2 regions of the Rothia sp. HMSC065C03 genome follow, and region 2 is predicted to be linked to the other one. Evidence: predicted binding sites of a transcription regulator. Region 2 holds the regulator's gene; the other holds the start of a gene.
What was found. The regulator HspR, encoded in region 2, represses chaperone genes until heat shock. The targets are predictions, from matches to a motif close to AAGTTGAGTCNNNNNGACTCAACTT.

Region 1: the regulator HspR is predicted to act here: its motif matches at 1,575-1,599, upstream of clpB (ATP-dependent chaperone ClpB).

Annotation. Positions count from the first base shown of each region.
Region 1 is NZ_KV831978.1:309,150-312,559, reverse strand. Features, by position in the region: gene clpB (ATP-dependent chaperone ClpB) at 1-1,518, opposite strand, end outside; gene HMPREF2605_RS01525 (NAD(P)-dependent oxidoreductase) at 1,793-2,476, shown strand; gene HMPREF2605_RS01520 (HAD family hydrolase) at 2,495-3,151, shown strand.
Region 2 is NZ_KV832005.1:293,690-297,099, forward strand. Features, by position in the region: gene HMPREF2605_RS05775 (RNA-guided endonuclease InsQ/TnpB family protein) at 1-993, shown strand, start outside; gene HMPREF2605_RS05780 (heat shock protein transcriptional repressor HspR) at 1,157-1,663, opposite strand; gene HMPREF2605_RS05785 (DnaJ domain-containing protein) at 1,667-2,644, opposite strand; gene HMPREF2605_RS05790 (nucleotide exchange factor GrpE) at 2,982-3,410, opposite strand, start outside.

The DNA.
Region 1 (3,410 bases), on a different contig from region 2:
AATCTCGCCGTAGAGCAGGCGGGATGCCTCGGCGAGGTTACCTTCACGCTGTGCGACCTCTGCGCGGGAGCGCAGCTCGTCAATCTGGGTCATGATGTCACCCACGCGGTTCAGGCTAGCCTTCTCGGCTTCCCAACGGGCGTTGAGGGCGTCGAGCTGTTCCTTCTTGTCAGCCATGTCCTTGCGCAGGGCCTCCAGACGCTCAACCGATGCGGGATCGGTCTCGTCGGCAAGAGCCAGCTCCTCCATGGTGAGGCGGTCCACGGCGCGGCGCAGCTGGTCAATTTCCTCCGGGGCGGAGTCAATTTCCATGCGCAGGCGGGATGCTGCCTCATCAATCAGGTCAATTGCCTTGTCCGGCAGCTGACGGGAGGGAATGTAGCGGTTGGACAGGGTTGCTGCGGCAACCAGTGCGGAGTCAGCGATCTGCACCTTGTGGTGTGCCTCGTAGCGTTCCTTCAGGCCACGCAGAATACCGATGGTGTCATCTACGCTGGGCTCACCCACGTACACCTGCTGGAAGCGGCGCTCCAGGGCGGGGTCCTTCTCGATGTTCTCGCGGTACTCGTCGAGGGTGGTGGCACCGATCAGGCGCAACTCGCCTCGGGCAAGCATGGGCTTGAGCATGTTGCCCGCGTCCATGGAACCTTCGGATGCGCCAGCACCGACGACGGTGTGAATTTCGTCGATGAAGGTCACGATCTGACCCTCGGACTTCTTGATTTCCTCGAGAACTGCCTTCAGGCGCTCCTCGAATTCACCGCGGTACTTAGCACCTGCGACCATGGAGCCCAGGTCCAGGCTAATCAGGGTCTTGCCGCGCAAGGATTCGGGCACGTCGCCAGAAACCATGCGCTGTGCCAGGCCCTCAACCACGGCGGTCTTACCGACGCCGGGCTCACCAATCAGAACGGGGTTGTTCTTGGTACGGCGGGAGAGCACCTGCACGACGCGGCGAATCTCGGAGTCACGGCCGATGACCGGGTCGAGCTTGCCCGCACGGGCAATGGCGGTCAGGTCGGTGCCGTACTTCTCGAGGGCCTGGAAGGTGCCTTCGGGGTCGGGGGTATCCACGGTGCGGTCTCCTCGGACGTTGGGGATGGTCTGTGCAATGAGGTCTGCGGTAGCGCCAAGCTTGTGCATGGCGGTCGCGGTGCTATCGGTTCCGCTGGCAATGCCCAGCAGAATCATTTCGGTGGAGACGTAGGTGTCTCCGAAGCCCTGAGCGCGGGTCTGCGCAGCCTGCAGGGCGGAGAGTGCGGAACGGCTGAAGGAGGCGTTCTGCACGGAGGTGCCGGATGCCTTGGGAAGCTTCTTGATTTCTGCGGAAGCAGCCTCGGAGATGGCGTCTACATCCAGGCCTGCGGCCTTGAGCACCGAGACTGCGATGCCTTCGCGCTGATCCATCAGGGCCTTGAGGATGTGGGAGGTTTCAATAGTGGGGTTACCCGCCGTTTGCGCGTTGGTGTTAGCGGCGGAGATAACTTCTTGACTCTTGGTCGTGAACTTAATATCCATGATGTCCTTTCGTATCGTGCATTCAGGGGCCTATCCTACGTCCCCTCGCATTACATAACTTGAGTCTACTCCACTCAACTATGTTTCGCAAGGGGTTTTCAAAAAATTTTCTCCACTTTTTTCGTTTTTCACCCCGCACTGCTCTGAGCCCTAGCCAAAACCCCGCTTGAAAGAGCCTCAACCAAAAGCCCCCAGTCGAAACCACATTGCTATACTGACCGGACTGGGCGCTTGCGGGCTCCCACAACAATCACAGTCACGAATGGGGACCCACATGAAAATACTGGTTCTCGGCGCAACCGGCCGCACCGGTCGCCTCTTCACCCGCAAAGCACTAGAACAGGGGCACACCGTCACCGCCTACGTGCGCAACCCCGATAAAGCACGAGCACTACTAGGGTCGCACCAAAATCTCACTATCGTTCCGGGAGCCCTGAACGATGCCGAACAGCTCGCCGCAGCATCCTCCGGGCAAGACGTGATGGTCAGCATCCTGGGCCAGAAAGCCACGGTGCGAGAGTTTCTCTCCTCCACGTTCATGCAGGAGCGCCTGCCTCTCATCATGGAGGTGGTCACGGGCGCAGGCGTGAAGCACTGCGTTCTGATGAGCGCCTACGGCGTAGGCGATACGGTGCGGACCGCATCCCTGCCCATGCGCCTGGCATGCAAGGTCATCATGCGCGGCATTTTTACCGACAAGGTTAAGGCGGACGCCCTGGTCGCCGAATATCAGCCGTATATTTCGCGGGCGCATCCGGGCAGGCTGACCGATAAGCCCGGTAGGGGCGGGGTGAAGGTATTTAACATGGCGAGTGTCGAACGCGTTCCGGGCATTCCGACGATTGCCCGTGAGGACGTTGCCAATGCGCTGCTCACTATCGCCAAGAACCCCCAGAACGCGGGCACAGATTTTTTGGTGACGATTGGGGACACTGTCCTACGCTCGCCTCAGAAATAAACCGGTAGGCTTAATGACATGACGACTACGAACACCTTCCCCGCCGCCATTCTCTTCGACCACGACGGAACCCTGGTTGACACCGAACCCGTATGGGCTGCCGCTAAGGTTGCTCTCGCCGCAGATTTCGGTGGCACCTGGACCGAGCAGGACACCCTCGATTGCTTGGGTCTGTCCATGCAGTTCACTCTGGATCGCCTGCGCGAGCGCGGCGTGAACCTGCCGGACGAGGAGATTAACGACCTACTGGTGGCGAAGGTGCACGAAACCCTGGCGCAGCAGCCGGTTGAGTTCCTGCCCGGTATTGAGCGTTTCCTCTCGGAGGTTCGCGAGGCGCAGATTCCGGCGGCAGTCGTCACGAATGCAACCACCTCCGTGGCTCGCCGCACCGCTGACGCCGCCCCCGAGGGTACCTTCTCGGTGATTATTGGCAACGACGAGACGACCCACCCCAAGCCCAACCCGCAGCCCTATCTTTTGGCAGCGGAGCGCCTGGGTGTTGATCCGACTCAGTGCGTGGCGATTGAGGACTCCCCCTCGGGCGTGCGCAGTGCGACCGCGGCGGGTATGCGCGTGATTGTTGTGCCGGGCGAGCTGGAGGTTCCGGCGGAGCTGGGCACCGTGCGCCTCAAGCATGAGGAGCTGACCCTACAGGCGGTTCGCGCGCTGGGGTAGCCGCGTAGTTCGCGGACTGAAAGCTCTATAGAAAACTGAATACGCTTCACCGTAAAGGGTGGGATGCGCGATATGAGATACCGCGCGTCCCACCCTTTGTGTGCGCCTGGGCGGTGAGCCACGCGAGCATTCGGGGCTGGCACGTTTGGGCAGGAGCTTTTGAATAGTGCCTTTTGAGCAGGAGCTTTTAAGTGCGGCGCGACACATAGATGACAATTTATTACGAATTACTCAAAATAACCTTGACAGCGGTTCCTTA
Region 2 (3,410 bases):
GACTTGGATAAAGCCTATAAGGCTTTTTTTGCTACTGTCACTGGCCAGCGCAAAGGTAAACGCGGCGCTCATGCACCGCGCTTTAAAAAGCGCAGTCACCGCCAGTCAGCAAGGTTTACGAAGAACTCCGGGTTTATAGTGCATGAAACAACTCATCGAGTCGGTTTTGTGCGCTTGGCCAAAATTGGAAATGTGCGGTTCGTGCTGTCACGCCCTCTACCTGCTGAGCCATCCTCAGTCACACTCATTCGTGAGCCGGATGGGAAGTACTATGTCTCATTTGTTGTGGATGTGCCTGCTGAAAATATTCAGATACCGGAGCCTTCTGCATACGCTGTCGGTGTTGACCTAGGCCTGAATCGCCTGGCCGTAGCTGTCAATTCTGAGGGTGAACGGGTGTTCTTTGAGAACCCCCGCCCTTTAAAGAAGGCAGCGGCACGTCTTGCTACGCTTCAACGTCAGCTCTCCCGTAAAAAGCGCGGTAGCAACCGCTACGAAAAGCAACGCATCCGCCTAGCCAAAGCTCACGCCAAGGTACGCAATACAAGGAGCCATTACGCGCATCAGGTAGCAAACAAGGTGGTGGACGAGAACCAAGTCATCGCCCTGGAGAACCTGAATGTGGCTGGTCTGTCGCGTACCCGTTTAGGTAAGTCGGTATTGGATGCCTCATGGGGTTTATTACGCCGTCTGATAGAAGAGAAGGCTGATGAACGTCATCGCATGGTGGTCTTTGCTGACCGGTTTGCCCCCACGTCGCAGCTGTGTTCTGTGTGTGGTGAGCCGGGCGGTAGAAAGCCGCTGAATATCCGTGAATGGGCGTGTACCAAGTGTGGTATGCGCTTAGATCGAGATGCTAATGCGTGTGTGAATATTATGCTCGCCGCAGGACTTGCGGAGAGTTTAAACGAACAGAAGAGGGACGTAAGACGCCTGCTTGCGGGTGCTGTTGCTGTTGACGCTGTTAACCCACCGAGAGCCGCATACCTGTAGGGTATGCGGCTGGCAGGAGTCCTCTTTGTTCGCAAGGAGGAGGAAGTCAACCTCCCTCACGCGGCGTATACACAAAGACGCACAAGCCTATATGGGTGGCCGACTAGCGCAAATGAGCTAAAACAGCCGAGCCGTTTATCCAAGTGTAGCGGGTTTAGCCGGTTTAGCGCTGCGGCTTCGTATCATCCGCCGTAGCCGACTGGTGACGCTGACGGTACAACACCACAGCCGAAGAACGCTGACGAGGCGCCGGGCGGGTACCGCGGGCAATATGCACCACGTCGCCACTGGTACCGGCGGCGAACACACGCTCCGTCAGGCCCAGCTTCACCTTCGCATCTTCAACCTGACGCTGCAGTGCCGCAATCTGTTCCTGCTGCTCCTCCACGAGGGACTGCAACTCAATAATGCGGCGAATACCCTCCAGGGAGACGCCCTCCTGCGAGAGCTGCTGAATCTGCTGCAGACGGTTCACGTCACGCTGCGAGTAGCGGCGCGCCTTACCGGGCGCACGCGAAGGCTGAACCAGGCCGATACGGTCGTACTGGCGCAGGGTCTGCGGGTGCATGCCCGCCAGCTCAGCCGCCACAGAAATCACGAAAACCGGCAGGTCCACGCTGTGCAGCGGCTTGCCGCTACGAGACTTGGATGATGATTCTCGAGATGCCATAGTTTACTTCGCCTTCTTCAACAAATCCTTACGCGGGTTCTCCTGCGGTGCCAGTTTTACGAACTTGTCGAATGCTTCCTGCGCCTCTGCGCTCAGCTCGGTGGGCAGAACGATTTCGGGGATGACCATCAGGTCGCCATCGCCACCCTTAGCCTTGAAGCCGCGGCCCTTGGCACGCAGTCGGCGGCCAACCTGGCCGGGTGCCAGGCGCAGCTTCACGGTGGATGCGTCGGGCAGGGGCACCTCGATTACTGCGCCGTCGACGGCCTCGGCGAGGGTGACGGGTGCGCGCATGATCAGGTTGTTGCCCTCGCGCGAGTACACGGAGTCGTCGGAGACGCGCACGGTGACCTTCAGATCGGCGCCGTGCAGGCCCTTGCCGCGCAGGCGCACCTTCTGACCGTCCTTAATACCGGCGGGGATGCGTGCCTCGGTGTGGGAACCGTCCGGCAGGAACACGGTCACGGTTGCGCCGGTGTATGCCTGGGCGAGGCTGATGCGGGTGCTGGTGGTGCTTTCTTCGGGGGCTACGTGCTGTGCGCCGCCGAAGCCGCCACCGCCCATGCCGCCGAAGTCGGCGCTGGTGAAGCCTGCGGAGCGTCGGGAGCCGCCCGCGCTACCGCCGAAGAGGCCGCCGAGCAGGTCGTCAATGTTGATGCCCGCCCCGCCACTGCTGAAGCCACCGAATGCGTCCGCGCCGGGGTAGCCGGTGTAGCTGCCACCACCGAAGCCGCCCATGCCTGCGGCACCGTAGCGGCGGATCTGGTCGTACTCCTCGCGCTGCTTCTTGTCGGAGAGCACGTCGTATGCTTCCGAGATTTCCTTGAACTTCTTCTCCGCTGCGGCGTCGCCGGGGTTCAGGTCGGGGTGGTACTTGCGGGAGAGCTTGCGGTACGCCTTCTTGATGTCGTTTTCGCTTGCGTCTTCGCTGACACCCAGTGCCTTGTAGAAGTCGTCAGTTATCCAGTTTTCACTTGCCATGTGTTTGTTTCTCCTCTCGCGGTGATGCGCCGCCCTCCTCGGTTACGGGACGGCTAGCAGGGCACCACGTTCTTGTCTTAATGCTCTATATAAAAGTTTAGTCTACTTGACTCAATTTTGGAAGGGGCTAGACCAAAAAATAGCGCCCTCCAAGGGTTTTTCACCGCGACCACAGCTCGCCGCATCCCAGACAAACACTCCAGCAAACAGCCCCAGCAAAACAGCCCAGGCAAAACATCCAGGGTAAACGACACAAGGCAAACAACAGGGCGGGCACTCCCCCGCTGGGAGAGCACCCGCCCGTCGTTAGTTATTCAGCCAATGCTTAGCCGTCACCTTACGCTGCAACAGCCACAGCCACCTGAGCGGTACGAACCACGCGGTCGTTCACGCGGTAGCCGTAACGCAGAACCATGGAGACATGATCCTCAGCCACCTCGTCGGTGGGCTGCTGCAGTACAGCCTCGTGGATGTTCGGGTCGAAGGCGTCGCCTACTTCACCGAAGCGCTCCACGCCCTGCTTGCCGAGCAGCTCTTCAAGCTTGGTAGCGATGGAGGCGAAGGGGCCTTCCTGCAGGTCGCCGTGCTTGCGTGCGGCGTCGATATCGTCGAGCACCGGCAGCAGCGCGGTCACCAGTTCACTGGTTACGAAGCCTCGCAACTGCTCCTTTTCGCGGGCGGTGCGGTTCTTGAAGTTAGTGAACTCGGCCTGCAGGCGAAGCAGGGAGTCCAGGCGCTCTGCGGCGAGTGCCGCGTCAGCAGATTC